DNA from 4 places in the Paenibacillus sp. 4624 genome. Region 1 is predicted to be linked to each of the others. Evidence: predicted binding sites of a transcription regulator. Region 1 holds the regulator's gene; each other region holds the start of a gene.
What was found. The regulator Rex, encoded in region 1, represses fermentation and respiration genes when NADH is low (regulators of the CRP and FNR family bind a similar motif). The targets are predictions, from matches to a motif close to TTGTGAAATATTTCACAA.
Positions count from the first base shown of each region.

Region 2: adhE (bifunctional acetaldehyde-CoA/alcohol dehydrogenase) is a predicted target of Rex. The motif match lies at 5,392-5,409, and genes of this name have one in related genera.
Region 3: ABIE27_RS05945 (cytochrome ubiquinol oxidase subunit I) is a predicted target of Rex. The motif match lies at 6,146-6,163, and genes of this name have one in related genera.
Region 4: nadA (quinolinate synthase NadA) is a predicted target of Rex. The motif match lies at 6,189-6,206, and genes of this name have one in related genera.

Region 1 is NZ_JBNDJR010000003.1:64,689-72,873, reverse strand. Features, by position in the region: gene ABIE27_RS08080 (AAA family ATPase) at 1-136, opposite strand, end outside; gene ABIE27_RS08075 (hypothetical protein) at 129-656, opposite strand; gene ABIE27_RS08070 (DUF5590 domain-containing protein) at 983-1,513, opposite strand; gene ABIE27_RS08065 (amidohydrolase) at 1,558-2,865, opposite strand; gene ABIE27_RS08060 (redox-sensing transcriptional repressor Rex) at 2,849-3,505, opposite strand; gene dinG (ATP-dependent DNA helicase DinG) at 3,724-6,585, opposite strand; gene ABIE27_RS08050 (hypothetical protein) at 6,729-6,902, opposite strand; gene ABIE27_RS08045 (tetratricopeptide repeat protein) at 6,895-7,515, opposite strand; gene panD (aspartate 1-decarboxylase) at 7,632-8,015, opposite strand; gene panC (pantoate--beta-alanine ligase) at 8,008-8,185, opposite strand, start outside.
Region 2 is NZ_JBNDJR010000001.1:926,167-934,351, reverse strand. Features, by position in the region: gene pflB (formate C-acetyltransferase) at 1-2,132, opposite strand, end outside; gene ABIE27_RS04050 (hypothetical protein) at 2,415-2,561, opposite strand; gene adhE (bifunctional acetaldehyde-CoA/alcohol dehydrogenase) at 2,699-5,311, opposite strand; gene ABIE27_RS04040 (Crp/Fnr family transcriptional regulator) at 5,740-6,456, shown strand; gene ABIE27_RS04035 (hypothetical protein) at 6,551-7,300, opposite strand; gene ABIE27_RS04030 (hypothetical protein) at 7,461-8,185, opposite strand, start outside.
Region 3 is NZ_JBNDJR010000002.1:346,481-354,665, reverse strand. Features, by position in the region: gene cydC (thiol reductant ABC exporter subunit CydC) at 1-1,762, opposite strand, end outside; gene cydD (thiol reductant ABC exporter subunit CydD) at 1,764-3,605, opposite strand; gene cydB (cytochrome d ubiquinol oxidase subunit II) at 3,607-4,635, opposite strand; gene ABIE27_RS05945 (cytochrome ubiquinol oxidase subunit I) at 4,607-6,022, opposite strand; gene ABIE27_RS05940 (hypothetical protein) at 6,372-7,727, shown strand; gene ABIE27_RS05935 (glycosyltransferase) at 7,727-8,185, shown strand, end outside.
Region 4 is NZ_JBNDJR010000020.1:45,933-54,117, reverse strand. Features, by position in the region: gene ABIE27_RS28940 (peptidylprolyl isomerase) at 1-848, opposite strand, end outside; gene hslO (Hsp33 family molecular chaperone HslO) at 872-1,789, opposite strand; gene ABIE27_RS28930 (type III pantothenate kinase) at 1,867-2,637, opposite strand; gene nadC (carboxylating nicotinate-nucleotide diphosphorylase) at 2,644-3,510, opposite strand; gene nadB (L-aspartate oxidase) at 3,507-5,144, opposite strand; gene nadA (quinolinate synthase NadA) at 5,180-6,118, opposite strand; gene ftsH (ATP-dependent zinc metalloprotease FtsH) at 6,415-8,185, opposite strand, start outside.

The DNA of each region.
Region 1 (8,185 bases):
TCTGCATCATGAATAACAACCCGCCAACCAGCAATGCAGCGATCAGAATCGGAACAATATTCACACCGATAAAAGCAAGAAAAATGATAACAACTGGGACAAATCCTATGGCAATTTCTTTTGTCCATTTAGGCATTAGGCCACACTCCTATCTGACCGGGTACACGCGGCAGTATAATGAACTTGCTGGCTTCTCCGTCTCGCAGACTCACATAAACATTGTTGTCATCCATCGCCGTATTGACTTGAATTCCTCCTGTGGCCATCTTGGACAACGTCGGAGTAATCTCGGCGTATTGTTTGTTCTCCATCGCCTGAGCTACGGTAAACATGGCATCTCCCCACCAGTTTTCAAGAGCCTCATTGGAGTGGTCTACAACATCCAGTTTCAGCGCACGGGAGCCGATCAGGTTCTGTCCTTCTCTATGAATATATTGCACCAGTCTACCTAAATCTACATTCGGCTTTAAATCAAGTTTCATTTGTACATCGTTACGGTTAATAGTTAACTGAACACTATTAACACCATCGTACTGAGTAACCATCTTTTCAATTGGGCTCTGTACGGCTACTTGACGATATATGAACCAACCTCCAAACAATAGGACGGCAGAAACAACGGCAGTTAGAACAATAGGCAATACTTTCAGCTTCAAATGAATTACCCTCCCAAAATGAGCCCGTCCTTAATCTACAGGCTTATATATTTAGCTGTACAAGATGGTCTGCAACGTTTATTGCAGATTTGTTTGCGTTTTTCGTTAACTTCAGTACATATCTGAGTATATCACATCGTATATACAATTTCGAAGGCGAAAATATGAATAAAATAATAATTTTAACTATTTTAATTTCATTCGATGGTTGGAATGCGAAAAAACCGGTTCAGTCGGTATCCCGTCTGCCGGTTTTTTTGCTTATTATTATGTTGAAACGAATTTGAATTGACCGTTCTATTGATCATACCAGAGTGATGACGAGGTTAGCTGTTCGGTAACGTATATACCAAATCTACCTGCTCTCCATTGCTAAATCGGTAGAAACGATAATAGTTATGCGTGTCATCGTTATAATACACTTGCCACACGTATATATTGTTCACAACACCAGGCATGATGCGTTTGATCTCACCGTCTGGCACGTCAGAGCTGAAACGATTGCGAATCTGCGTTTCGGACATGCCATTCTGCAATAACTCACTATGCACACCTGCAGCGCCTTGGACAGGCTGATTGTTATTATCAAACTTGACCCAGACCATGATGTCCTGATTATCTTTGTTTTTGGCTGTCATCGTCCAGTAGATGTTGTCAGCGCCACTCTTTTCGCCCCACACGTACTTTCGAAGTTCATCAGGTGACGTAATTCCCAACTGATTCTGTGCAGCCTCAATCGCCAATGCTTCTTCCTTACGCTGATCTTGCGTGACGTAGACGTAGTACCGCTGAAGTCCAAACAAGACCAGAACGAGTATGAGCAGCGATATCCATATCCACTTCTTTTTTTTCTTCAAGAGTTGAACTTCCTTTCCCTAAAAATGCGCATTGAAGTCGCCTCTTAACGCGCAAGCAATTGATCAAAGGCTAACTGGGATTCCCGCAAAATGCGCTCTTCATCCAATGTCAGACATTCACCATGCTTAACGACTTGTTTTCCATCTACCCACACATGTTCAACATCTTTCGCCGAAGCCGAGTAGATGGCATGGGATATCAAATCCGTGTGCGGATAGAAGTGAGCTTGTTCAATATTCAGCGCAATAAAATCAGCCTTCTTGCCAACTTGCAATGCACCGGTATCGTTCAGGAAGACGGACTTCGCGCCGTAAGCTGTTCCAAGCAGCAGCGCTTCACCAGCAGGTACAGCGGTTGGGTCACCGGATACGCCTTTATGGATCAAAGCTGCAAGTCTCATTTCCTCAAACATATCCAGATTGTTATTGCTTGCCGGTCCGTCTGTTCCCAGCGATACAGTTACACCTGCTTTTAACAAGGCAGGAACACGGGCAACACCCGATGCGAGCTTCAAATTACTGCCTGGATTATGAGATACAGCCACATCATGACGCGCCAAAATCTCAATCTCTTCATCGTTCAGATGCACCGCATGTGCTACAAGTGAAGGACGTGAGAAGAAGCCGTGCTTCTCCAAATGGGCCACTGGACGTAAGCCGTAATCTGTTACATTCTGCTCCACTTCACGCAATGTCTCTGACATGTGGGTGTGAAGAGGCAGGTTTAAATCATGCGCAACCTGAACAAGTTTCTCTATGTAATCTGGAGGGCATGTGTAAGGTGCGTGCGGAGAGATTACGGTTGTGATGCGTCCATCCGCCTGTCCATTCCATTCACGCGCAAATGCAGCGGACTCTTCGAGCTTTCGCATCTGCTCTTCTTCAGAGCACAGTCCAATGACACCACGAGCCAGCGCAGCTCTAGCCCCTGACTGTTCAACCACTTTTGCCACCTGATCCATGTGGTCATACATGTCCAGGAAAGCTGTTGTTCCGCCTTTTAACATCTCAAGCACCGAAAGGGATGCTCCCCAATACACGTCCTCAGAAGTCATTTTGGCTTCCATTGGCCACATTTTTTCTTGTAGCCACACTTGCAGTGCCAGATCATCACCATGACCCCGAAGCAGAGACATCGCTGCATGACCATGCGTATTGATCAGACCCGGCAGGAAGAGCATACCTTTTCCATCCACTTTAGGCAGGTTCTCGTCACCATCCGGCAGCGTCTCACCAATATGAACAATCTTATCATTCTCAACGACCATATATCCTTGAACCACAGTCCAATCTGCACCTTCGTTTACAGCAAATTTACCATGGTGGATTACCCATTTATTCGTTGTTGTCATCAAGCTCATCTTCCTTCCCATTCTCCAAATAATAAGCCAAACTGAGCAAATCCGTTGTAAAGTCTGCATGATGAATGCGAACATGTGAAGGCGTCTTTAGAATCGTTGGCGCAAAATTCAGAATCGCCTCAATGCCCGATTCAATCAGTTGATCGGCAACGTTCTGAGCTTCGGTGTCCGGCACCGTGATGATACCGATACGAATGTTGTCTTTCTGAACCGCTTCGGTAAGTTCTTCCATCGGTTGTACGGTCAGGCTATTAATTTTACTGCCGATCTTCGGCCCAAAGGCATCAAAAATAGCGACAATTTTCATATTGTCCTTCAAATAAGCATTATAATTCGATAAAGCATGTCCGAGATTACCGGCTCCCACCAGAGCCACATTAATTTGCTGATCGATTTTCAAAATGTGCCGAATCTTTTCAATCAGGTAAGACACATCATACCCGATTCCTTTACGACCAAAATCACCGAAATACGCTAAATCTTTACGAATTTGAGCTGGATTCAGATCCAGTCGCTGTCCCAGTTCCTGCGAGGAAACCGTTGTCACCTCACGTTGAACCAACTCGTTTAAATAACGCAAATATACAGGCAGACGCCGTACTACCGCTTCTGATATTTTATCCGATTTCATCCTTGCTCCCCCTTACCATCGCCACGATTAAATAAATATTGAAAAGATGAGCATTCTGTATACATGCAAGATCCTTGCATCATGTCCTCATACAGAATGCCCGAATTAATAGGAATATAAGTTCATATAAGCGCTGCCCTGTTCTAACTTTGTGAAGTCTTTTCCAAAGTTTAACGCCATGTTGAAGTACAATGCAATGTTATAGCCGTACATCGTAATTATTTTTGATTTTCCGCAGGTCGATCCAACCATTCAGCAATACGGGGAACCATCTGTTCTGTGAGCATATGCTCCATCTTTGGTCCCGGTAACGAATACAGGAAGTACTTGCCGTAATAAGCTTCAATCACTCGTGTATCATACACAATGACGATCCCGCGATCTTTGCCCGTCCGAACGAGTCGGCCGAACCCCTGCTTAAAGCGAATGACTGCCTGCGGCACAGACAGCTTCATAAATGGATTTTTCTTTTGCTCTTGCAACAGTTCACTCTTCGCTTCCAGAAGCGGATGGTTAGGGGGCTGGAAAGGCAGTCTTACAATCGCAAGACAGGTCAGCGCTTCACCTGGAATATCTACGCCTTCCCAGAAACTGCTCGTACCCAGCAGGACTGCTGCTTTGGCATCCTGGAAGCGTCGGGTCAGCTTCGAACGATTCCCGCTGTCAACACCCTGCCCCAGCAGCGAGATGTCATTCCCGGACAAAGCTTCTTTCAGCGGCTCGTAGACTTGTCGAAGCATTTTGTAAGAGGTAAACAGTACCATCATACGTCCTTGGGTTGCTATCGCCGTCTGGGCAAGAGAATGCACCAGCATCTGTACAAAGTGTGCGTCACCTACACTCCCCTTCAAACTCGGGAAATCCCGCGGAATAACTAACAAAGCTTGTTCCCGATAATTAAATGGAGAAGGCAGCATAGAAGTTAGAAGCCGATTATTGTCGGCAGCTTCCTGCAGGCCCAGCTGCTCAATCATGAACTGGAATGACTTATCCACCGATAACGTAGCCGATGTAAGTACAACGCTTTTCTTTTTATCGAAAAACATCTCTTTCAATTGCGCACTCACATCCACCGGAACAGCGTATAACTGGAGTGACTTACTACGGAACTGTCCGCTGGCCTCCATCCAGTACACGGTCTTGGCATCATCCATACGCATGAAAAATCTTAAATTTTCCTTCATCGTTGTCAGATCTTTCAAAAGCCCGGTGATATCTGTAATCAGACTGTCGGACTGGTAATCATCCTGATCTTCTTTTACTTCGAGCAGTAGTTTGTCACCCTTGCGCACCAAATCACCTAATGTCACATAGATCTGGTTCTCCAAATCCTGCAACTCTTGCCACTTGGCAGGCTTCTGGGACGCTTTAAGCCGTAATGAGAACTGTCCAGTCTCCCCTGGAGAAGCATCACTCCGTTCAGGCAGAAGACCAAACAAAGCATCGCTTAGACGATCCCACATTTCCTTCACTTCAACGGCGAGGGGAAACATCTGATCCACCATCGAACCCCACTGTACACCGTTTTCGTGCCCTGACAATTGAGAGCGAAGCATCGGAAGCTGACCATTACGACTATCTTTAAACAAACGGGTCAGTGTGTGTACAAGCGTAAAATACTTCATGTGAAGCCCCAAATGTTTACCCGCTACATCTTCAAGATGATGCGCCTCATCAATGACCAGGCTTTCGTAAGCTGGCAACAGCTGATGAGCAGCTTTCACGTCTGTAAATAGCTTCGAGTGATTGGTGATCACGATGTCAGAAAGTCCTGCCTCATGTTTCGCACGATGATAGAAGCACTTGCGGAACCACGGACAGGATCTACCGAGACAAGACTCGGACTCGCTCTGCACCGTTTCCCAGAAATCTCCTCCGCGTGCACTGAGGTTCAATTCTTCATCGTCACCCGTTTCGGTTTGGGTAAGCCACACAATCATTTGTGCTGCCGTGAAGTAGTCCTCTTTCGGAGTAGCAAACTCACGTTTGTTGATTTTGTGTTCGAATTTGCGTAGACAGAGATAGTGGCCTCTCCCCTTGAACACGGAAGCTTTGAATGGAAAAGGCACCACCTGCGTCAGCATCGGAATATCCCGTTCACGCAGTTGTTCTTGCAAGTTAATGGTGTGAGTGCTTACCATCACCTTCTGCTCTTGTTTTACACTTTCATAAATAGCAGGCAACAAGTATCCCAGGGATTTCCCTGTTCCCGTTCCGGCTTCCAGCAGAAGATGTTTCTCTTCGTCCAGCGCCTGCCGTACACTGCCAAACATCTGTGTCTGTGCTTCACGCTCTTCATAATGATCCAGTGTCTCTTTCAGGTTCGCTCTCACCTGATCCAAGAACTGATCAAAGGTCACGCCCTCCAGAGGGTTCGCTTCTCTTTCATCACGAGGCGCTCCAATTTCCGTCCAGTCACTGACGTTAAGTGCCAGCTGACGGTAATACGTATGACCATCCAGGTCTTGAATCGGTTCTGCTTCCTTCTCCGCACGTAGTCCGTCGAAAAACCAGCCCAGATCACTGTCCTCTGGTGCAAACAGATCGCTAAGACGCTGAATTGTAATTAATGGCAGCTCCCTAAGTTCATCGAGACATTTAAGCAGAACATGAGCTGTTGCGAGTGCATCACTGTCGGCCTGATGGGGCCGGTCATGTTCAAATCCAAATTCGGCTGATACATAACCAAGCTGGTATGAACCCAGCGACGGAAATGTAATTTTCAAAAAATCAATCGTATCCAGAATTCGACCTGTAAACGGTAAATATCCACATCGATCAAGCGCATTCTGTAAAAAATAAAAATCAAATGCAACGTTATGGCCCACCAAAACCACATCGTCAAGAAGCGGTACCATCTCCATCATCATCTCTTCAAGAGATGGAGCATCCGCGACATCTTCTTCTGTAATTCCGGTTAACCCTGTAATAAATGGTGGAATGGGAACACCCGGATTTACATAAGAACTATATATTTGAGTTATGCTGAAGTCATGGTCTATAATGGCAAGTCCGGCCTGTATGATCTCACCGTCGGACTGCGTGCCGGTTGTTTCGAAATCCAAAACGGCAAATTTCATTGCAATATACGATCCCTTCCATTCCAGTCTATGTTACAGCATAGCAAAAAAAAGGACATTTGAAAATTAACTGACAAAAAAGCGGTGTTTCCACCGCTATGCCAAAGGAGGAAACACCGTTCTTTTGTTGCCAAATGTTCTTTTCAATTCAGGGCAGTCAGGGCGTGTCTTGAAGCCGACTGAAATGCATCATTTACCGCCTTTTCGCCCCCTGCTGCGTCACTTTCCCCTTGGCGTGCCGCGGCACGCCTGCGGTAAACTTCCTGCCTTGGAACGAAAATTCGGCAAAATTGGCTTCCTTCAGTGTTTTCAAACACACCCTAGCTGGTTTGCATATTGCAGTTTACCTCTGTTCAGTCTGCAAACTTCCATGTTATACAGAGGTTCGGTCAACGTCGGGTCATACTGAAGGGCCTGGGCAAACAGGGAGCATGCTGCTTCTGGATTGGAAAGCTTCGCCTGAATACAGCCCAGCGCGTTACATACAAGGCCTTTGAGTCTTGCCGATCCCTTAAGTAGCATAATTTGTTGTAAATGGGTTTCAGACTCATAAATCTGCTCCAGGCTTAAGTGTGCGAGTGCCAGATAAAAACGGGTTAAGGCACTATCCGGGTAATCGTTCACCACCCGTAAGAATTGATCAATAGCCTGCGGGTACATCTGCAACTTAAAATATCCTTGGCCCCGGCTGAAGCATTCCAGATGAAGTTCAGGCAAAGCTGTCACTGCTTCCTGCTCCGGCTCAAGAGAAGCTGGTTTGTCCAGCTCTCTTTCCCGAATCTGACTCATCTTTTCTTCAAACATCAGCCATTCATCCAGCATCCCGTCACTCATTCGTTTGAGCAAATTCCATTTCTGTAATAACTCCTGTTTGTCCAGACCTTCAGCGGAAGGATAGCTCTTGATAATTTCATCTAACATGTCGTTCATTTCGGCGAAAACATGCTGGAACATCGATGCATCCCCACCCTTGGAAAATGAATTAGTGCAGTGACCTGTACTCATTTTTTGCTGGATGGGCTGATTTCATTCTCCTTCCCAGCCGATTACAAGATCGTGGCGTGAACCTCTTTCTTCATCGTCTGAACCGGTTTGTTCTGACCGTCCACAAACACCACGGTAGGTTTATGCGTGTTCGCTTCTTCCTGAGACATCATGGCATAAGAAATGATAATGACTGTATCTCCAGGCTGTACAAGACGAGCGGCGGCACCATTCAGACAAATGACGCCACTGCCCCTAGGCCCAGGAATAACGTAGGTTTCAAGCCTTGCTCCGTTGTTGTTGTTCACAATTTGCACTTTTTCGTTTTCCATTAAATCCGAAGTTTCCATAAGATCTTCATCAATGGTAATGCTGCCCACATAATTCAAGTTGGCTTCCGTTACCGTAGCACGGTGAATCTTGGATTTCATTAGAGTTCTAAACATGGGACAGCACCTCCATTTTTTGAATACGTATATTATCAATCAATCTTGTTTTCCCAAATTTCACAGCCAGTGCAATCAGCAGATCATCATACGCCTTCAATTCCTCTTGGTCTGCAAGAGGCTCCAGACTTGGAAAAGCCTGAATCTCGGCATAATCAATGACAGCATGC
Region 2 (8,185 bases), on a different contig from region 1:
GCATCAATCAGTTGCTGACGATCAAATACGTTTACGTTCAAGTGATGCGCATTTTGACCGAAGTATCCATCCATCATTGCGGTCAGATTGGATTTGCGTGTCGCATCTTCTTTCCCCAGTGCTTTTGGCACAATGGAGAAGGTGTTGGAAATACCGTCAAGGCTGTGTTCATAAGGCAGTTTCGCTACCGAGCCGAGCGATGCCAGTGCACCTTTTTTATCCCGACCATGCATTGGGTTTGCCCCTGGTGCAAATGGTTCGCCTGCTTTACGTCCATCAGGTGTTGTTCCTGTTTTCTTGCCGTACACCACATTGGAAGTGATGGTCAGTACAGATTGCGTTGGCATTGCGTTACGATAGGCTTTGTGCTTGCGAATCATACTCATGAAGCTTTCCACCAGTTCTACAGCAATGTTATCTACACTGTCATCGTTGTTGCCGTAGCAAGGGAATTCACCTTCAATTTCAAAGTCAACAGCAATGCCTTGCTCGTTGCGGATCGGTTTAACTTTGGCATATTTGATCGCACTGAGTGAGTCCGCTGCTACCGACAGTCCGGCGATGCCACAAGCCATCGTACGCAGAATGTCTCGGTCATGGAGTGCCATTTCGATACGTTCGTAGCTGTACTTATCATGCATATAGTGGATCACGTTAAGAGTGTTCATGTACAGTTTAGCGAGCCACTCCATCATCGGTTTGAAGCGTTTCATGACTTCATTGTAGTCCAGTACCTCACTTGTAATGGCAGGATATTCTGGACCAACCTGTGCTCCCGATTTTTCGTCACGTCCACCGTTGATTGCATACAGCAATGCTTTCGCCAAGTTGGCACGTGCGCCGAAGAATTGCATTTGTTTACCGATCTTCATTGCGGATACACAGCAGGCAATACCGTAATCATCGCCATAGATTGGGCGCATCAGATCATCATTTTCATACTGGATGGAACTGGTTTCAATAGATACTTTACTGCAATAATCTTTGAAAGCTTCAGGCAGCTTCGTGGACCATAGGACGGTCAAGTTCGGCTCTGGAGCAGGTCCCAGGTTGTGCAGTGTGTGCAGGAAACGGAAGCTGTTTTTAGTTACGCGTGTTTCGCCGTTAACGGACATTCCGCCGATGGACTCCGTTACCCACGTTGGGTCACCACTGAACAATTCGTTGTAATCCGGCGTGCGCAGGAATTTGACAATCCGCAGTTTCATGACAAAGTGGTCAACTAATTCTTGTGCTTGTTCTTCTGTCAAGATACCTTCTTGCAGATCACGTTCAATGTAGATATCCAGGAAGGAAGATACACGTCCAAGGGACATTGCAGCACCATTCTGTTCTTTAATCGCTGCGAGGTAACCGAAATACAGCCACTGGAATGCTTCTTTAGCCGTAGTTGCTGGTAATGAAATATCGAAGCCATGCATCTCACCCAGTTGTTTCAGTTCTTGCAGTGCACGAATCTGTTCGGACAACTCTTCGCGCAAACGAATGACATCTTCATCAATCACGTCGACTTCCAGTGCATTGAGTTCACCTTTTTTGTTACGAATCAGGAAGTCTACCCCGTACAAAGCAACCCGGCGATAGTCACCGATGATCCGGCCACGGCCGTAAGCATCTGGCAAACCTGTGATAATACCGGCTTTACGTGCTGCACGCATCTCTGCTGTGTAAGCATCAAATACACCTTGGTTATGCGTTTTACGAATGTTTGTAAATATATCAATGACACCTTGAGGCATTTCAAAACCATATGCTTCACAAGCATCAATCATCATACGAATTCCGCCGAATGGCTGAATGGAACGTCTGAATGGAGCGTCTGTCTGAACTCCGACAATCTGCTCTTTCGACTGATCCAGATAACCCGGTTGGTGTGATGTAATGGTAGAAGGTGTGTTTACATCCACATCAAGCACGCCGCCATTATCGCGTTCTTTTTTAGTCAGGTCCGATACGATATCCCACAATTCTTTGGTATTCTGGGTAGCGCCTGCGAGGAAAGCTTCATCCCCGTAATATGGAGACAGATTGTGTACCAGAAAATTATTCACATCTACGGTCTTGGTCCAAGTTCCTTTAGTAAAGTTTCTCCAGCCTGTTTGTTGTTTGACATCTTTTTCGATCACCGACATCTTAATCCCTCCGCTTTTTTGGATTTCTGGACACATCACATTGTTGCAGTACACGTATCATCAGATGTCCAGATCCGCGATTGATGTGAATTGTTTCACATGAGCCGGAACACTTTTTCTCTAGTTGGGAACCGGAACCGCGGAATGATTGTTTTCTTTACATTTTCAGTATACGTCGAGCTGGTTTCATCATCTGTGATTTTTGTCACAAACTATGGACGTTGTCTTATTGCACGATACGAGGGTTGTTCACCCCTTGACCACTCCGCGGGCAGAACCACTTCAGATCGCTGTTATCCCCGGATTTTTTCGATCCACTTTTCCAAAGTGAAAATCCGGTGATAAGCGTATGCTTCCGATGTAGCTTTCTTTCAGAAAGCTTTCAAGCGAACGCTTCGCCTCTCCGTTTTTCTGCCCTCTCTGCTTCACCTACCTCTTTCCCACCTCCTTTCCTGTTTCTCTGCTTCCTTTTCCTTAACGATACGGCAATCGGGGCTCCCCAATATGGAGAACCCCTGAATCACTTGCCACAACCTGAAATGGTTATTTATTATTTATGCTGTTTTTTATTCAAACTTCCCATAGAAAGCGTTGCGGTACACATCGGCCAGTTCAGTTACAAGCGGCAGTTTTGGATTCGCTGTTGTACATTGGTCTTCGAAGGCGCGATCTGCCAAGTAATCTACACGCGATTCGAAGTCTTTCGCGTCAAATCCGATTTCCTGGAACGATTCTTCGATGCCCAGTTTTTTGTTCAGATCACGGATCGCTTTGATCAAGCTGTTCACGCCTTCTTCGGTTGTCCGTGCTGGCAATCCAAGAATGCGTGCGATTTCGGCGTACCGCTCATCTGCCACAAAGTGCGAATATTTCGGGAACGATGCAAATTTCGTCGGTTTTTTCGCATTGTAGCGAATGACGTGTGGCATCAGGATCGCATTGGTGCGTCCGTGTGCGGTGTGATATTGACCGCCCCATTTATGCGCCAAACTGTGGTTAATGCCCAGGAACGCGTTGGCAAACGCCATACCGGCAATCGTCGAAGCATTGTGCATTTTCTCGCGTGCCAGTTTGTCGCCCTGTAATGCGGATTGCTCCAGATATTGGAACACCAGTTGGATCGCTTTGATTGCCAGACCGTCTGTGTAGTCATTGGCCATTACGGATACATATGCTTCAATGGCGTGAGTCAGTACGTCCATACCGGTATCGGCAACTGCGGTTCTTGGCAAACTGTATACAAACTCAGGGTCAACAATCGCTACGTCTGGTGTCAATTCATAGTCAGCCAGCGGATATTTGGTGTTGCCATGCTCTTTATCCGTAATTACCGCAAACGATGTGACTTCCGAACCTGTACCCGATGTTGTCGGGATGGCTACGAATTTTGCTTTTGAACCGAGTCTTGGATATTTGTAAATCCGTTTACGAATATCCATGAATTTTTGTTTCAGGTTGTTAAAATCTGTATCTGGATATTCATAGAACAGCCACATCGCTTTGGCAGCATCCATTGGCGATCCACCGCCGAGTGCAATAATGCAGTCTGGCTGGAAGCGTTCCATCATCGCTGTACCACGGTCTACTGTTGTTGTTGATGGATCTGGCTCAACTTCAGAGAAGACTTCAATGGCTACCGGTGTCTGACGTTGACGCAGGTAATGCTCTACTTTTTCTACATATCCGAGTTTGACCATCACGGCATCCGTAATGATTGCTACGCGAGTAATGTCCGGCATTTTGGCGAGATACTGTGTTGCCCCTTTTTCGAAGTAGACTTTGTTCGGCACTTTGAACCATTGCATATTCACGGTACGGCGAGCCACCCTTTTCACATTGATTAGGTTCACAGCAGTTACGTTAGAAGATGTTGAGTTACGTCCGTACGATCCACAACCCAGTGTCAGTGATGGCATATTCGTATTGTAGATATCCCCGATCGCACCATGTGTGGAAGGTGAGTTTACGATAATCCGTCCCGTTTGCAGGCGATCCGCAAATTGGTTGATCACTTCTTCATTGTTCGAGTGGATAACGGAGGAGTGACCCATTCCGCCAAAAGCAACCACTTCTGCCGCACGCTCAATACCATCTTTTGCGGATTTAACTTTGTAACATGCCAGCACCGGACTCAGTTTCTCGGCGGACAATGGGAATTTGGTGCCTACGCCTTCAATCTCGGCTACCAAAATCTTAGTGCCTGCAGGTACTTCGATGCCGCACATTTTAGCAATGTTCACAGCGGACTGACCTACAATGGTTGGGTTAACTGCACATTTTTCTGCGTTGATTGCACCTGCTGTCAATTTGGCAGCTTCCTCTTTGTTCACAAAGTAACAGCCGTTCGTGATCATTTTCTTTTTCACTTGGTCGAAGATGGGTTCTTCAATGATGACCGCTTGTTCGGACGCACAGATCATCCCGTTATCGAAAGACTTCGACAGAATCAAATCCGTTACCGCCTGGTTGATATCTGCACTTTTCTCAATAAAGCAAGGCACGTTACCTGGTCCTACGCCCAGTGCCGGTTTACCACAGCTGTACGCTGCCCGCACCATCGCTGATCCGCCTGTCGCCAGGATGAGAGCAACATCATTGTGGTTCATTAATGCGTTGGTACGATCCATGGATGGATCATCAATCCATTGGATACAGTCAGCTGGAGCACCGTTTTTCACAGCGGCTTCAAGCAGAATTTTTGCGGCCTCGCGGCTACAGTTCTGTGCGGAAGGGTGGAAACCAAAGATGATCGGGTTACGTGTTTTGATGGCAATCAGTGCTTTAAACATCGTTGTTGATGTCGGGTTGGTTACTGGAGTAATCCCCATGATGATACCAACGGGCTCCGCAATTTTCTGAAAGCTGTCGTACTCATTGTCTTCAATAACGCCTACTGTTTTTTCGTATTTAATGCTGTTATAAACATACTCCGTTGCGAATATATTTTTAATAATTTTATCTTCATATACACCGCGTCCCGTTTCTTCCACGGCCATTTTGGCGAGCATCATATGTTTATCCAGTCCCGCAAGCGCCATAGCCTGCACAATCCGGTCAATTTGCTGCTGATCCATGGACATGAATGCTGCATGTGCTTTGTTTGCTTTGTCGATTAACGTTTGAATATACTGACCTGCTGTCGGTTCTTTTGTTGGGGCGACTTCATTCTTTACAGCCATCTCCCTCATCCTCCTAAAGGTTCGTATTGGTTTGTCTCTCTTGTTTACATCCACATCGTATCATGGGGAAAAGATATATTATGTGATTTTTTTCACAAAGTATGATGAATTTTAATTAAGTTTTTAACATCCCCTTTTAGATGAGAATTCCCTATCTATTTAAAATAGTAGATCAACAGCCTCATCCTTCCCCTGTAAAAGTGAATTTAATCACAATGTTTGAAATTTCGCCATTTTTAAAGGCTTTCCATGCCCCTCAAACGGTAAGTTTAGGTATATACTGAACTTAAAAATTGAACCACCGCAATTTGTACCGTACCTCCACACGGCCGAGATGACCAGATCAGGATGGCACAGTTTGCGGCGAACCTCGGGGGCAACATGCAGCTAGACTTGCCTGACCGGGGAGACAAAGGGGAGATCAACGTATGGGAGAACTAACAAACGTACTGGAAAAACGAGGAAACACCAACTGTTTCTCGGAAGTGAATTTTAATCATCTGCTCGTAACGATGAAAGACCGCACCTACCCGGAAGGTACACATCTATACTGGGAAGGTGACGTCTCTGACAAACTTTATTATATGAAACGGGGACGTGCACAGATCACAAAATCCACCGACGAGGGTAAGGAACTGATCATGTACATGTACCAGACGGGCGATATGATTGGTCAGGCTGATCCATTCTTTGGCTCCAGACACAGCTTCTCGGCGGAAGTTCTGGAGGATAGCGAGATTGGTGTGCTGGAACACAAAGACCTGGAGATGCTGATCTGTCAGCACTGTGATTTTGCGATTGATTTCATGAAGTGGATGGGCATTCACCATCGTTTGACACAAACGAAATTCCGGGATTTGATGTTGTACGGTAAACCAGGGGCACTCTGTTCTACATTGATCAGGCTGTCCAATTCGTATGGAGAAGCGCACGGAGATCATGTGATGATTCATAAAAAAATTACCCATACGGACCTATCCAATATGATTGGAGCTACCCGTGAAAGTGTAAACCGCATGCTCAGTGATCTTCGCAAAAAAGATGCCATTGAGTATGACAACGGTATGATTGTTATCAAAGACCTTAAAATGTTGCAGGGTATTTGCCACTGCGAATTGTGCCCAAGTGAAATCTGCCGCATTTGACTTTGCCTGAACCGTCTTTTTAAAATATCATTCCACGTAAAAAAGCCCAATGTCGCTACATCCCATTGGGCTTTCTTTGCTTCCTTGTATCTTCTCAGGATGCGTTAACAAGTTCAAGCTTTACCGCATCCCGTGGATTTAATTTCATATCCAAACCGTTCTCCATTAACTCTTTGTCATTAACCTTGATGACCCAGCGCTGATTCATCCGAGGCATAACATTCTCAACGGAAACCACAAATTTGTTATTCTCTGACAGCCGCACAACTCCACTGGATTTTAATACGTCACGAACGGTACATTCCTGGACATAAATACCGGCATACTGCCGATTCAAATTTGGTTCAACACTGCCACCGCTCACCTTAAGCAGGGTTGTCTGATATGTGACACCTTCTCCCCCGCTGTCAGCTGCTTTGACGTATATTATGACTTCATCTTTAGCATGAAGCTCGGTATCCCACTTTTCTGGAGCAATATCCTTACCGTTCAACTTCACTGCCCAACTCAGAGATGAATCAAGAGAAACCTCTCCCACGGATTGTATTCGTTTTCCATCTGCCGTAAAATCAACCAACCCGCTGTTAAGCAACGCTTTTTTGAGCGTCAATCCCTCACTGAAATCTCGTTTGATGGACTTCGTTGCATCGGGTAAAAAGGTACTGCCATCAATAGCAACAGTAATCGTATTGGCTGAATCTTTCTCTGAGACAACCGGCTGTTCGGAAGGCTGTGTCTCTCTGGTACACCCCGTCAAAATGACGAGAATAAGCATGCATAGACCTATGTAACCGGGAATTTTCTTCATCATGTAGGTAACACCACCCTGCGTAAAATCATTCACCCTGTTGTCCATACCCTTTATTATGGCACATTCTTTGATAAAAAACAGTGTCAAAGCCGTTACTTTTGTCCTTCCCCTGTTAAGCACCTGCCGTCAAAAAAGGGAGAGTCTGCAAGCAGACCCTCCTAAACTGCATTGGCCATCCGTTTGACCAGACCACTTATTGAACAAAAGCCTGCATGTAGGTACGACCTCCGTCGCCGTCCTTCACATAGGGATTAAGGCCAAACGTCTGGCTATCTGATACAAAAACACCAGTAAGTAAACGACCTTCAAGTAATGCACCGTCTACCTGCACACAGCAGGATGGGGCATCTACGTATTCCTGATACAAAGGAATATGACCATAGGGCTGATGTATTTTGAACACCTTGCCCTGCTCATGCAACGGGCGATCGGAGAAATACGTTGGCACAATGTATTGTCCGATGACTTCCAGTTCATCTGCTGTATAGAAAGGCTCATCACCAAGCCAGGGTGCGAACATGCGGATTTTTTCATATTGTGACCAGACAACGGCCTGAATAAGCATTTCAATCTGAACCAATTTCCCGTTTCCGGCCTTAAGACAAAGCCGGTCGTTGTAGGGTTTTTGTTTTGCATGAGATACACGATCGGGTAACCGCAGTTCACAACCGATACATTTCCAGCCACTAGGCGCTTGAATCCATTTTTGCAGCACCGCCGGAGGCGATTCTGAGCCAGCGCTGTTCATTAAATACGCATCTGCGAGGACAGGGTTTTCCCTACCCGAACGTGAATCAACCGAGCGTTTGAACAGTTCTGCCGTTTTCTGATAAATCAGATGAACCTGAATGGATGCGCTCTCAAGTTCTGCAATATCTTGTTTGCCGTAGCGTATTTCACGGGATAAGCTTTCTTCTC
Region 3 (8,185 bases), on a different contig from region 1:
GGTGGGTGACCCAGATTAATGTTTTGCCTTGCAGGCTGTCCAGCATGGTGCGCATCAGTTCGCGTTCTGTCACGGGGTCTAACCCTACGGTCGGCTCATCAAAGATAACAACGGGCGTCTTCCGCAGCAAAACCCTGGCTAGCGCAATCCGCTGACGCTCTCCGCCGGAGAAGCGCAGTCCTGTCTCCAGCATCGGTGTCTGATACCCCTGTGGCAGAGACTCGATCAGTTTAGCCAGGCCAACCTGTGCAGCGACCTGCCGAATCTCTTCATCCGTTGCATCCGGACAACCAATCCGCAGATTACCTGCAACCGTCGTATTAAAGAGATGTGGACTCTGATTGAGCACTGCTATCACTTCGGTTACACTCTCGCCAAGCATCTCTACAGGCAGATCATTAATTAGAACCTTGCCGGATGAGGGAGACAAAGCACCTTGGATCAGCTTCAACAACGTTGATTTACCGCCACCGCTACGTCCAAGAATAGCCATTCGTTTGCCCTGAGGCAGATGCAGCGAGAGATCCCGAACGGCATATGCTGCCTCTTCTTCATACTGATAACTCACTTGCTCTATGGTAATATCCGCGCGCAGTTTCGGCGGAATACGTAGACGGATTCGTCCATCTGTAGTCGTTCCCCTATCCGCTGCGGGCATCCCCTCGGTCGATTGCATCGCAACTGAACTAGATCGATGTTTGTTATGCGACCCAAATGCGTGAGACTTCTTTTTCTGCTCTTCCCAATTCCGACGTCCCATATCTTCCGAGCCTTCCAGCTTGTTTAATCGGTCCAACGATTCACGGTAATCTGGCACATGCCCTGCTGCGTCACCGACCGGCAACAGCGATTCCGTGAGCGGGAACAGGACGAGCACAAATGCCGCAATCATAACCGCAGGTAGCTGAGCCGCTGAAGCATTTTGTCCTGCCCACATAGTGACCCACACAACCATTACTCCAATGAGGCATTGAGCAATAAAATCGCGCCAACGGTTCCAGCGACGCAGTCTACGGCGAATCTGATCAGCATACTCCTCATCCTCTTCCTGCCACTGCACGAACGCTGACGCTCTGCCACTTGCAATCCAGTCTCCCAGCCCGAGTACGCCGTCGGTCAGACGTGTGTACAGCTTGCTGTTTTCTCTTTTGAGCTGCACACGCCATCTCCAGGTTCGTTTTAAAGAAATCGCAGGAAGCAACACAACAATAAACAACATGTACAGTGCCATCCATAGTGCAAACTTCGGATCTACACTGCCAAATGCCAGTACAGCAGCACCGTAGATCACAAGTGCTGTAACAGCGGGGAATACGGTACGCAAATAAATATCTTGCAGACGTTCTACATCATCAGCCAGTGCACCGAGCACGTCACCGGTTTGCATTCGCGAACGCAGAAACAGAGCCTGCGGCTCCAAAATGCGATACAGCTTAACCCGCTGATCTGCGAGTACACGCAAAACAGCATCATGCCCAGCCAGTCGTTCGACATAACGGAACACCGCCCGGAAGATCCCAAAGGCACGTACACCCACAATCGGAACATAGACCATCAAAATATTTTCAGGACGCAGCGCAGACTTGGAGATCAGATATCCGGAGGTAAAAAGGAGCATCACCGCACAGAGAGCCGCGCATGTGCCGAGTGCAATCGCACCGATAAATCGCCAGCGGTACTGTGCCGCGTATGGAGTAATCCAGCTATTTTTTCTACCTTGTCCGCCTCGTTCGCTCTCTGTACCTGGATGTCCGGATTTCATCTCATATCGCCTCCATCTGCGCCTCAACCATGTGATAATATACCCCTTTTCGTGCAAGCAGTTCCTGATGTGTGCCTGTCTCGGCTACCGTACCGCCATCCATGACAATAATATGATCCATATGCGGCATCCAGTGCAGACGATGAGTTGCCAGAAAGACGAGTTTACCTTCGAACAAGGGCAGCATCGTCTGCTTCAGTTCATATTCAGTCTCCACATCCAGATGTGCCGTAGGTTCATCAAGCAACAGAACACTGCGTTCACTCAGCAGAGCTCTTGCCAGCGCCACACGTTGCTCCTGGCCGCCGCTGAGCTGTCTGCCCCCTGCACCAATTGGTTCATGCAGCCCATTTGCAAGAGATGACAATAGCTTTGTCAGCCCAGCTGCCTGCGCTGCTTGAGCCACTTCCACATCGGATGCTTCCGGCATGTAAAAACGAATATTATCCGCAATTGAACCGCTGAAAATATACGGATGTTGCGGAATCGCAGCCGTCTGGCTACGCCAGGCCTTGAGCAGTTCCAGACTCATAGGCTGACCATTGACCTGCATTTGTCCGGCTGTTGGAAGCTGAAAACCTGCGAGAACATCGATGAGCGTTGATTTTCCCGCTCCACTGGCACCGATAATTCCGATCTTACCAATGCCCTTCAGCTGAAAACTCACATCCTGAAGGGAATAAGTTCCCTCTGCTTCATGCTGAACCTGAATATCCTTCAGCGCTAATCGGCTGTGTTCTCCCCAAGAGGATGCCGTTGCCACATTATGCATCCCATGTTTATCCCGGTTAAACACCACTCGCAGTTGTGAAGAGGAGACAGGGCCGTTTTCATGTTCACCCAACACCCCCGCTTGATCCAATTCACTTGCATAGGCCTCTGTCTGACGCTGTTCTGCGGCCTTGCCTCGTCCAATCACTTGATTAATCGCTTCTCCAGCTTCCTTGCCATCCAGAGTCGCGTGGTAATCTGCACCCAACATGCGTACGGGCAGGAAATACTCCGGTGCTAGAATTAATACCGTTAGAGCAGCAAACAGTGACATATGTCCTTCCGTAAGCCGAAGTCCGAGACCTACCGCAACGGACGCAACCGACAACATGGTGAAGAAATCCAGCGCAAACGAGGACAAAAAGGCCATGCGTAGTGTGGACATCGTTGCTTTTCGGTATCGCTGGCTCACTCGCATGATGGAGCCCTCGTGTGTCTTGCTTTGACCCAGCGTTTTCAACGTTTCCAACCCACGCAGCGTATCCACAAAATGATTCGCCAGCGCTTTATGGGACTTGAATTGTCCATCGATCTTACGCTGAGTCGCCAGACCAATAAGGATCATAAACACGATCAGAATCGGCAGCGTCAGCATTAATATCACACCGGACATCGTATCCAGTTTGAATACATAAAGCAGAATGATAACTGGTGTGAAGCCCATGCCCAGCATACGCGGGATAAACAGCTCCAGATACGTTTTATATTGGGAAATACCTTCACGTGCCAGCGTCACCAGATGTCCCGTACCTTCTGTTTTGGCATAACGCGGCCCAAGTCTAAACCATTGTTCCGTCATCTGTTTACGCAGATCGGTTCCGGTTCTCTCCGCATACCGCGTAGTGACAAGCTGTAACCAGAATGACAAGGCATAGCGAGCGGCAAAAGCAGCCAGGAACAACAGCAGCACCGGATACTGTGACGAAACCGCAGCACCTTCAAATAATGCCGTAATGGCCTGTGCCAACCATTTGGCCTGCATAATAATCGTCATCGCCTGTAACAGCACCAACGCAGATGCCAGTGCAAGTACCGGCCGGATGCCCGGCAGCTTCATTAGCCCGCGTCCCATGTCAGTACTCCAGGTGGTGCTGTTCGTTCAGACGTTTGCGGAAAATATAATAACTCCAGATCTGATATCCAAGTACAAATGGCAGTAATGTGCAGGCAACAATGGTCATCACTTTTAATGAATAAGCACCCGATGCTGCGTTATATACAGTCAGATCAAATGCCGAATTGATGGAACTCACCATAACTCGTGGGAACAATCCGATAAATACGGAGGCAAAAGCAATGGCAATAACCGCACCCGTCATCCCGAAAGCCCAACCTTCACGCTGCTGACGAATGAAGTAAGCCGCAAGAGACAGCGCCACAGCACCCAGCGCAATCATAATCCAGAGCGCCCAGCCGCGAACGGTAAATACGTCGGTCATCAAATAGGTTAATATCGCGTATATAGCAAGAACTGCCACCAGTGGTATCATCAACTTTTTCGCCATGTGAAGTGCACGTTCTCTCAATTCACCTACGGTACGCAGGGAAGCAAATAACAGCCCGTGAACCAAACACAACAACGTTACACTCAAGCCGCCTACAACGGTGTACGGATTAACAATATCCAGGAAGCCGGCATGCATCTGCATGTTCTCATCAATAGGCAGCCCCTTCATCAACGTTGCAAAAACGACCCCAAACAGGAATGGCAGCAACGCACTTGCCACCACAATAATGATGTCCCACGTTCTACGCCAGTGCTGCTGTTTCATTTTACTGCGGAATTCAAAGGCAACTCCGCGTCCAATCAGCAATAGCAACACAACCACCAGCGGCAGGTAGAATCCGCTGAACAGCGTTGCATACCAGTGCGGGAAGGCTGCAAACATGGCACCGCCTGCGGTCAGCAGCCAGACCTCGTTTCCATCCCAGAATGGACCAATTGAATTGATTAACGTACGACGTTCACGATCTGTTTTGGCAATCAACCCCGTAGACATCCCCACCCCGAAATCGAATCCTTCAAGAAAGAAAAATCCGATAAACAATACGGCAATCAGCACAAACCACAGCTCACTTAGTAACAACGGAATACCCCCCATCTACGCCAAACGGATCGGCCGGCTCATCATGCTCTTCCGACTTATCGACTGCATATGGACCTGCTTTGATTTTGCGTACAAACAGGAAGACCATCACGATGCCAAGAACCGTATACGCAGCAGTAAAGGCAATCGTGGAGAACAAAATCATTCCTGCGGAAACATTCGGGGACACACCTGCTTCGGTCGTCATGTACCCGAACACCGTCCATGGCTGTCTTCCGACCTCGGTCATAATCCATCCTGCTGAATTTGCAATAAACGGTAGGGAGATCGCAAAGACCATCAGACGCATAAACCAAGGTTTAGCCACTTCCAGCTTCTTACGCCAAGCCAGATATGTGCCATACATCGCAAGCAGGATCATCAAGCCGCCTGCAGCAATCATGACACGGAAGCTCCAGAACGTCGTGCGTACAGGAGGGATATAGTCCCCAGGTCCGTACGTTTGTTGATACTCAGCATTCAGTTCTTTCATACCTTTGACACTGCCTGAAAATTTACTGTAAGACAGGTAGCTAAGTAATCCAGGAATTTTGATCTCACCCGAATTTTCCTGCTTCTCCGGGTCGATGGAGGCTATGACCGTCCACGGGGCCGGATCTTCTGTTGTCGTCCACGTACCTTCGCTTGCAGCCATCTTCATCGGTTGTGTTTCCACCAGATATTGTGCCTGAAAATGCCCCGAGAAAGCTACGCCCAGCGAGGATACGAGACCGATAATAATGGCAATGTTGAAAGATCTGCGGAACACGTCCACGTCTTGTTTTTTCATTAACTTATACGCACTAATTCCCGTCACCACAAAGGCTCCCGTCATTAACGCACCAAAAATTGTGTGCGGGAATTCAACGAGAAGCTGACCATTCGTAAGCAGTGCAAAGAAGTCATTCATCTCCGCCCGGCCATTATTGATGGCGAATCCAACGGGATGCTGCATAAACGAGTTCGCTGCCAGAATCCAAACCGCTGACAGGAATGTACCGGCAAATACGAGCCAGATGCAGGCCAGATGCACTTTTTTAGACAAACGATCCCAGCCGAATATCCATAAACCGATAAATGTCGATTCCATAAAAAACGCTAGCAGAGCCTCAATCGCCAGTGGCGCACCAAAGACGTCACCGACAAACCGGGAGTACTCCGACCAGTTCATGCCGAACTGGAATTCTTGCAAAATACCGGTGACCACACCGACGGCAAAGTTGATCAGGAACAACTTGCCCCAGAACTTGGCCATCGTTTTGTAAATCTCTTTTCCCTTCGCAACATACAACGTCTCCATAATCGCTACCAACAGCACGAGGCCAATGGATAGCGGTACGAAGAAAAAGTGGAAAATCGTTGTAAGTGCATATTGGATACGCGATAACATAATCGGATCCATACCTTTACCCCTTCTTTCTGTTCGCTTTAGCAAGATACGTAAATGGCCTTGAAGCGGGCATCTTCGCTGTCTGTCCTCCAAATACGTTGTTGAACGTATTGTGCCAGATTACCTATTTTTCACATGTGATAATTCTCACAATCCAGCCTCTCTTAAGCAAAAAAAGTGACCTCGGTCACACAATAGATAAAATTAAGCCTATTTATTGCGCTTGTCCGTACCTCCATTCGTCTTGAGCTGATGCATGTATTCATGGAAGTTGTTCATGTTTGGAGACAAATGCCCATATGTTAGTGTCAGACGGAGATATGCGAAGTGCTGCAACGACTTTTTACATACCAAAAATCCCTTGTCAAAGTGTGGTGAGTTACAGATGGAACACGCTGAACAGGCAACTGATACTGGTCCAACGCAAAAAATGAGGCAGGAAGAGGACTCCAAGAAGGCAACAACGGATCTGTCTGTGTCCACAGACATTGCAGTTCAATATGTGATTTTCCCGCGAAAAGGTGGCTGGTCATCCTTCCCCTACCCGGACATCGCTGCGTTATTCGTAGCTCAAGAAAGCACGATCTTTTATGTCAGCAGCCGTACATCTGAAGAAGAAGATTTGCCAAAAGCCATTCAAGTGATCTCCCTATCGGAGGCGGAAAAACGATTACAGGAACAACATACCGTTGCAATCGTTACACATCCATATTGGCTTATGGCTGTAGCTTCACTACAGCCGGAAATATGTATTGCACTATTGCCTGAACCGGTAGGAGATGAAGCCGCATCTCCACTCTGGGAGAGCAGTATCTCCAGACTTGTCGGCATTGCCGATCTGGTGGCCACATCTTCGGAGACCCGGTACATGAAGCTGCTCTTTCAAGGTACCCGTGCCATCTGGTTAGGAGGAGAAGACACTTCTCCCGCCGGTTACATCCATTATGAGGGTACACGTATTCCACTGCGCGATTATGAGATATTTTTTATGCATGCACTTCAGCAGGTACTGACAGGTAAGCCAGACCACATTACCATGCTTCAATGTCGTGCGCGAGCCGATTACTACAGACAGCTCCGAGCCAAAACAGGTGCTCATGAGACTATTTCGTTTCTTCTGTCCGCTTATGAGTATCTGCTGGAGGATTCGCGCGCCGGCACTTCACTCAAGGAAGCATTCAGTCATGCTGTTATCAACGGCAGACAGGATTGTGTGGTGTCCCATTACCGGTTCCTCTCCGCCATCTATGCGAGATCAGGTCAGATTGAAGAAGCCCTACAGGTGTTTGGCATCAGTGCAAATAACGAGCAGGAACGCCATCATTATGAGCAATTGTGCCGCTGGCTTGAAGCCGGAGAGGAACAGTTGGTGCGGGCAGAACTGCTGCGTATCAATGATGATTATGGCAGTGCTCTGCGCGTTCTGGATGAGCTTGGCGGGGAAACGGCAAGGCATTGGAAGTTCCGCATCTATCAGGAAACGGAGTGTGTGGAGGATGCGCTTGCGCTCGTTCATGCCAGTGATATTCAGGATGCGGCCAGCCTTCTGCAATATCGACAACTATCCGGGACAGCTCTGGCTCTTCGGGGTGAACGTCACGGTGCGGTAAGACAGTTTCTGGAGACAGCTGTGGAGGATGAAGAGGCTTTAGCTCGGATTATGGAACTGGAGCTGCTGGATCATGCTGTACAGCAATTGCTTGGGGAGGTGCCTTAATGATAGACCCGAAGAAGCGCAGAACCCCTGGAAGTAGACCCGTTATGCATGATTCGCTTCAAACGTCTTCCAGTTCCGAATCCCAAAGTTCCTCAAGTCAAGTTCATCGTATCGTTAACTCACGGATCGAAGAGGAACCCCATCCTTCTGCCACACGTGATGTAGAGGTGGATGCGTATGAACAAAACTCTCCCGTACGCCGGGTGCGCAGAAGTAAAAACAACAAGCTGACTGCCATGCTCCAGGTACGTAATGAACAAGGTCGGTATCTGGAAGAAGTGTTGCAAGATCTGAGTGAATTCGTAGATGAAATCGTCATCGTGGATGACGCCAGTACAGATGGAACACCGGATATATGCAGAGCTTTCCCAAAAGTAGTTCGTCTTGACGTATTGGAGAAGCCACTGTTTGCCGAAGAATGGCGCCTTCGCAACACGTTATGGCAAGCTGCAGTCAGT
Region 4 (8,185 bases), on a different contig from region 1:
CGAATCTCTTCATGTACTTCCTTTGCTGACTGCTCCTGGCGTTCCGCTTTGTCATTCAGCTTGATGATTGCATAACCATTCTCAACCTTTACCGGACCAGCAATATCACCGATTTTCATATTGGCTGCCCGTTGCAAAATGGATTTAGGTTGGAACGGGTCGTTCTGATCGATCCACCCTAGCTTACCTCCCGCATCTCGGGAGTAACTATCCTCTGATTCGGAGCGAGCCATTTCTTCGAAATCTTTCCCGTTCCGAAGCTCCGTCAACATAGCCTCTGAATCAGACTTTTCTTTCACCACAATAATGGACAGATCATATTTCTCAGGGGTTATATAGTCTTCTCGATGCTCTACCCAGTATTGTTGAATATCGTCATCTTTTACCTGTATACCTGCGGTAGCAATCTTCTCGAGCAGTAGACGGTAACCTGCCTCTAATTCGAGATCCTGCTTCGACAGGCCGAGTTGTGATTTCATCGCATCATAATATGACTTCTCTGAATCATACCCATCCATCGCCTCAGCCATTTCTCTTGCGATCTCTTTGGGAGTAACCACCAAATTGCGTTGAAGGGCCTCAGCAAATACCGCTTTCCGATTCAGCATCTGTAGCAGGATTTCACTACCATAACGTCGTTTTAATGCATCCGTCCAATCTTTATCTGTGATCACTTCACCGTTAATCGTTGCAACCGTACTTCCCTCTTCCTTATTGGCATCAAGAGGTTTCTCTGCGTCTTCTTTTCCCTGATGAAGTACCTGCATCGCCATAACTGTACCCATCACGAGCACACCAAGTGTCAGAATCACAACGGCTGTCCATAATCCTTTTTCCTGTCTGGTCATACCTCATCCCGTCCCCGCATCGATCAATTCTTAGCTTGTTCTAGGATGGCCTCTAGCTGCTCTTTGTTAAAATCATAAGCTTCATTACAGAATTGGCAGACTACTTCGGCCTGTCCCTCTTCTTCAATTAATTGCTCCAACTCGGACTGACCAAGACTGATTAAGGTTTGTTCCAGACGTTCACGAGAACAACTGCAGCTAAAACGAATATCCAGTTCACCCATGACCTGCACATCGGGCAAGAGACGGCGTAACAATTCCTCTAGCTCGAGTCCTTCGTTCAACAAGGTTGTCACCGGAGGCAAGGCACCAATAGCATTCTCGATTTCTGTAATCTCGGGATCAGTGAGGCCTGGGAGAAGCTGAATAATAAATCCGCCCGAAACGATAACCGAGTTATCCGTATCGACGAGTACGCCCACTCCAACCGCCGAAGGCGTCTGTTCCGACTGTGCAAAATAATACGTAAAGTCCTCGCCCAGTTCGCCCGAGATAATCGGAATACTGCCACGGTATGGGTCTTTCATTCCTAGATCCTTCGTGATATTAATGAAACCTTCTGTTCCTACTGCTCCCGCTACATCCAATTTGCCAAAACGATTGCTCGGCAAGTGCACATGCGGATTGGAAACATAACCGCGCACCTCGCCTTTGGCGTTGGCATCAGCTACGATCTGACCGATTGGGCCATCTCCGTTCACTTGTATGGTTAGTTTTTCATCACCTTTAAGCATCGCACCCATAATGGCAGCTGTTGTTACTGTACGCCCCATAGCTGCTGTAGCCGTGGGAAACGTATCATGTCTTCTGCGCAGTTCTTCTACCAGGTCTGTGGTCTGAACGGCAAACGCTCTTACCTTTCCATTCATTGCTGTACCACGGATCAACCGGTCTTGTTTGTTGTTGTTTTCCAAGTCATTCAGCCTCCTTTGGCGTGTCATTTTAATATCCTAACAGAAAAAAACGGCTCAACATTTAAGCTGTAATCCCAGCCTGCTGTATGCCGCCCTTTATATGTCTACCTTTCCCGATTCCGCTCATAGATGACACGTAGCCCCTCAAGCGTAAGCAGTGGATCAACTTTCTCAATGCTACGGGTTTCTTCTGCAATCAGCGTAGCGAGACCTCCTGTGGCAATGACCATAGGCTCAGCCTTCATCTCTTCACGGATTCGTTCAACGATGCCGTCCACTTGGCCGGCATAACCATAGATGATACCTGCCTGCATGGCATGCACGGTATTGCGTCCAATAACCTTCTTCGGCTTCTCCAGCTCAATTCGGGGTAGTTTCGCCGCCCGCTCATAAAGAGCTTCGGTAGCAATGTGAATACCGGGTACAATCGCGCCGCCCAGGTAATGGCCCTTCTCATCAATACAGTCGAACGTCGTGGCTGTACCAAAATCAACGACCACAAGGGGGCCGCCGTATTTTTCCACGGCCGCCACGGCATTTACGATCCGATCCGCCCCTACTTCGCGCGGATTCTCATATCGTAGATTCAGGCCAGTTTTGATACCAGGCCCAACCAGCAATGGTTTTTTGCCCACATATTTCACACACATCGTTTCGATGACACTCACCAGTGGTGGAACCACAGATGAAATTATGACACCCTCGATGTCGCGAACAGAGATACCGGACATATGAAATAAATTATAAATCAATACGCCGTATTCATCCACTGTGGACTGACGAGATGTGCTCAGACGAAAATGATGCAATAGTTCACGGCCCTGGTATACCCCAAGTACGATGTTACTATTGCCCACGTCTACGACTAGAATCAAAGAGGTTCACCCCTCTTTCTTTTCGTTTAAATCCAGGCTGATATCCAAGCTCTCAAAAGAATAGGTTAACCTGCCAACCGAAATTACATCCACACCCGTTTCCGCAATTCCGCGAATCGTTTCAAGCGATACATTACCGGATGCTTCTACCTTCACATGCGGAGCCTGCTCACGGATCAGGGCGACTGCTTCTCGCATCCGATCAGGTCGCATGTTATCCAGCATAATGATATCTGCTCCAGCTTGCAAGGCTTCCTGTACCTGAGTTATATTTTCCGTTTCAACTTCAATCGTCATCGTATGCGGAATAACTGCCCGTGCTCGCTGAACAGCCTCGGTAATACTGCCTGCACCTTTAATATGATTGTCTTTGATCATAACGGCATCATACAGTCCAAACCGATGATTGGCTCCACCACCTACACGTACAGCATACTTTTCTAGCAAGCGATGACCTGGTGTTGTTTTGCGTGTATCGACAAGTCTGGTCTTCAATCCTTCAAGGGCATCCACGTAGGAACGTGTTCGGGTAGCAACACCCGACATGCGCTGTAACAGATTAAGTGCGAGCCGTTCCCCTGTCAGAAGCGAATGTGTACTCCCTTCCACTTCAGCCAGTATGGTGCCAGGAGTAACTACATCACCGTCATTAACTTTTGCCGTATAACGAAGCTCTGGATCTACGACTTGAAAAACAAGCTCAGCAACCGTCATGCCTGCAATGACCCCATGATCTTTGGCATGAATCACTGCCTTAGATTGGCTGTTTGCCGGAATGGTCACATTCGTTGTGACATCCCCTGCACCTACATCTTCACGTAGCCAGCCTTTAATCGTCTCAATAAGTTCCTCATTGTATCCGTTCAGTATCATGACATCCATTCCTCCACAATCGCTTGTTCTCGCTGCTGCAGACTATGCTTCTGCCATATTTTATCGTCCCTTGCCGGGAAGTCCTCACGGTAGTGTGCTCCACGACTTTCCTCACGGTGCAGCGCTCCGCTGGTTACGAGCCATGCACAAGTCAAAAGATTGGCATACTCCAGTTCTTCCCTTTGTGTAAGCTTCTGATCAAAAAAAGATAACTCCTGTTGCAATTTATCTATAGCCTGCCTTAGACTGGTTCCATTTCTTCGCAGTCCCACTTGACGAACCATCATCTTTTGCAGACGTAAACGTCTTTCGGATACCGGCTTGGAATGTTGTTGTTCTTTTGCACGGTTAGTATTCTTACTTTCCTTACCCAGAGATTTCACATCTCTTCCAAGTGAACCTTCGAGTGCCGGTAACGAATGGATACGATCCACGATTCTGCGGCCAAATACAATCGCTTCAGATAAGGAATTGCTCGCTAGTCGATTGGCCCCGTGCACTCCGGTAGAGGATACCTCACCACAGGCAAATAAACGGGGGATACTGCTCTCACCACTCAAATCCGTCTTTACTCCGCCCATCATATAATGTGCCGCAGGTGCAACTGGAATCCAATCTGTAGTCATGTCGAGACCGTATCGCATGCAAGTTTCGTAAATGGTAGGAAAACGATGTTTCACCATCTCCGGTCGCTCATGGGTAATGTCGAGGTAAACAAAGATACTGTTTGTCAGTTCCATCTCGCTGACGATTGCTCTAGCTACAATATCACGAGGCGCCAGTTCAAGCTGGGGATGATATTTCTCCATGAATCGCTCACCCTTCACGTTGCGAAGGTAAGCACCTTCCCCGCGTACTGCTTCAGACACCAGGAAGCGTGGAGCTCCCGGGTAACATAAGGATGTCGGGTGGAACTGGATAAATTCCATATCACGAACTATAGCCCCCGCACGGTATGCCATAGCTACCCCATCAGCTGTAGCTACATCCGGATTCGTCGTATAGCGGTACAACTGTCCTGCCCCGCCTGAGCAAAGCACTGTTGCTTTTGCTTTGACAAACACCTTTGATCCGTCTTCTTTCAGAATCAGAGCGCCGATACATTCTCCTCGATCCGTAATCAAATCCACCACAAAGTGCTCATCCCAAACGTCAATGCCCGGATGCTCGTGAACCTCAACAGCGAGCGCTCTTACGATCTCATATCCAGTTGCATCCCCATTGGCATGTAAAATACGGCGGTGGCTGTGCGCACCTTCCTGCGTCAACGCCAACTCGCCGTTCTCCAGATCAAACAATGTCCCCAGACGAATCAGTTCTCTGACACCGTCCGGGCCCTCATTCACCAATACTTCAACTGCTTCGGATCGGCATAAACCTGCTCCTGCAACAAGAGTATCTTGCAAGTGGTACGCAGGAGAATCATCCTCAGCAATAACAGCCGCAATCCCGCCCTGCGCATATCTGGTGTTACTCTCAAGTAAAGACTTCTTCGTAATCATCAGTACAAGATGCTGTTCGCTAGCCTTAATTGCGGTAAACAGGCCAGCAATGCCTGAACCGATCACCAGCACATCGGTCTCCACCATCGGCAGCGCAGAGAGGTCAAAATTATATATATATTGCGGTATCATCTTATTCACCTGTCTCGGAGCAAGAGTAACGCATGTTACTTCACCAGTAACATGCGCTCTAGTGATTCTCTGGCTTTATCAGCAACAGCCGGTGGAACATAAATCTGCGGTTTCATCGTTTCCAGACATTTAACCAGCTTCTTCAGGTTGTTGACCTTCATGTTTGGACATACCAGAAACTTGGTTGCAAAATGGAACTGTTTATCCGGACTGTCAAGGCGAAGCTGATATCCTGTGCCATCCTCCGTGCCGACAATGAATTCCTTAGTGGAGGATTTCTTGCAATATTCCAAGATCGCTGTTGTACTGCCTACAAAGTCACCCATCTCTACAACTTCAGGGCGACATTCCGGGTGCACCACAAACTCAGCATTTGGATACTTAGCCTTCATCTCAACAACATCTTTTACCGTGAGCATATCGTGTGTATTGCAGTAACCTTCCCAGATGATCATCTTTTTGTCGGTGTGCTGCTGCACATAATGTCCTAGGTTTTTGTCCGGTACCCAGATGATTTCCTCTGAATCTACGGACTGGATTACACGAACAGCATTCGCTGATGTACAGCAAATATCTGTTTCTGCTTTGATCTCAGCCGAGGAATTAATATAGGTGACTACCTTGGCGTTCGGATGCTTTGCCTTCAGCTTACGTAATCCATCCACGTTCACCATATCTGCCATTGGGCAGCCCGCACGTTCATCAGGGATCAAAACGGTTTTGCTAGGAGCCAGAATTTTAGCGCTTTCACCCATAAAATGAACACCACAGAATACAATAACATCCGCATCTGTCTGTGCCGCCTTTTGGGCCAGCAGGAAAGAATCTCCACGGAAATCTGCGACTTCCTGTACTTCATCACGTTGATAATAATGAGCAAGAATAATGGCATTACGTTCCTTCTTGAGTTCCATCAGCCGCTCACGCAGCTCACGATTCATCTCAGCCTTGCGCTCTAAAGCCAGAGCTTCCACCTGTGATCCTCTCCTTATCGGGACAGCGCCAAGCACTGTTTCATGGGCTAACCTATGTCATAATGTTCGCTGGTGAAACGAATCACAAGCGGTTTAACAACTAATGTACACAACGTTCACGACTCTGTCAATAAATGAAAAAAGGCAGGATATACTGCTCTATCCCCCTTATGCTATCTGGTTCGCCATTTAGCTCTTGATTATCTGTTTCTTCTCCACATGAATAAAAACTACAAAAAAAGAGAGCCGCATGGGCTCTCTTTTCTTTCCGATAACATGACCGGGGACCTGACATATTAAGATGTCGGCTTTGTACCGCCATCATTAGGATCGTTGTTCCCTTTATCCAAGTCAGGAGCTTCGTTTGGAATATCTCCAGCCGGTGGCTCAGACGTTTCATCTTTACCCTGAATGCGTACGCGAACATCGCCGATGTTATCCACGATTGGCTCGCCGCCTTCATTTGGCGTACCTTCTCCCGAATTGTCTTCGTCTGCTTTTGGTGTCAGGGAACCTGTTTCGATCAATTGCTTGATCTGATCCATTTCCAGTGTCTCCACTTCAAGCAGTGTTTCTGCGATCAGATGCATCTCTCTCGTATGTTTTGTAAGGAGAGCTTTACACTTCTCATAACAGTCGTTAATAAAACGCTGCATCTCTTGGTCGATCTCATATGCAATGGAATCCGAGTAATTCTGTTCATGACCGATATCCCGTCCAAGGAATACCTGTCCTTGTGAACTTCCGAATTGCATTGGACCCAGTTTCTCACTCATACCGTATTCCATAACCATGCTGCGCACGATACCTGTCGCTTGCTGGAAGTCACTATACGCACCGGTACCGATCTCACCGATAAATAGTTCTTCCGCCACGCGACCCCCGAGAAGTCCAGTTACCTTATCCAGCAACTCCTGTTTGGTAACGAGCATGCGGTCTTCTTTTGGCAACATGATTACATATCCACCCGCACGTCCGCGCGGAATGATGGTCACTTTATGTACCATATCAGCATGTTCCAGGAAGTATCCTACAATGGTATGGCCTGCTTCGTGATAAGCAACGATGCGTTTCTCTCGATCACTGATGACACGGCTTTTCTTCTCCGTACCAACGATGACACGGTCAATCGCCTCATCCACTTCACGCATGGAAATATCTTTTCTGTTACGGCGTGCTGCGAGCAATGCCGCTTCATTCAGCAAGTTCTCCAGATCTGCACCCGAGAAACCTGTTGTACGCTTCGCAATAATGTCCAGTTTCACATCTTTCGTGAGTGGTTTGTTACGGGAGTGTACTTTCAGAACAGCTTCACGGCCTTTAACGTCTGGACGATCCACTGTGATTTGACGGTCAAAACGGCCTGGACGCAACAATGCAGGGTCCAGAATGTCTGCACGGTTCGTTGCAGCAACGATGATAATACCTTCGTTTGCACCGAATCCGTCCATCTCAACGAGCAATTGGTTAAGGGTTTGTTCACGTTCATCGTGTCCGCCGCCAAGACCAGCACCACGCTGACGTCCCACTGCATCAATCTCATCAATAAAGATGATACAAGGTGCATTTTTCTTTGCATTTTCGAACAAGTCACGGACACGTGATGCACCGACACCGACAAACATTTCGACGAAGTCAGAACCGGAAATGCTGAAGAAAGGTACCCCTGCTTCACCAGCTACAGCACGAGCGAGCAATGTCTTACCTGTACCTGGAGGACCTACGAGCAATACCCCCTTCGGAATACGTGCCCCAACGGCTGCGAACTTCCGAGGGTCCTTGAGGAAGTCTACGACTTCAACAAGCTCTTGTTTCTCCTCGTCTGCACCCGCCACATCTTCAAAAGTAACGCGCTTCTTCTCTTCATTGTAGAGGCGAGCACGACTTTTACCAAAGTTCATTACTTTACCGCCGCCGCCTTGAGCCTGATTAAACAGGAAGAAGAACAGCAGGAACATAATGATCAAAGGAATAAAGGAAGTCAGCAACGTCAACCAGATGCTGTCACCTTTCATTGGTTCCTGATGATATTCAAATTTGTTAGCTTCACTTGCAGCTACAAGTTCG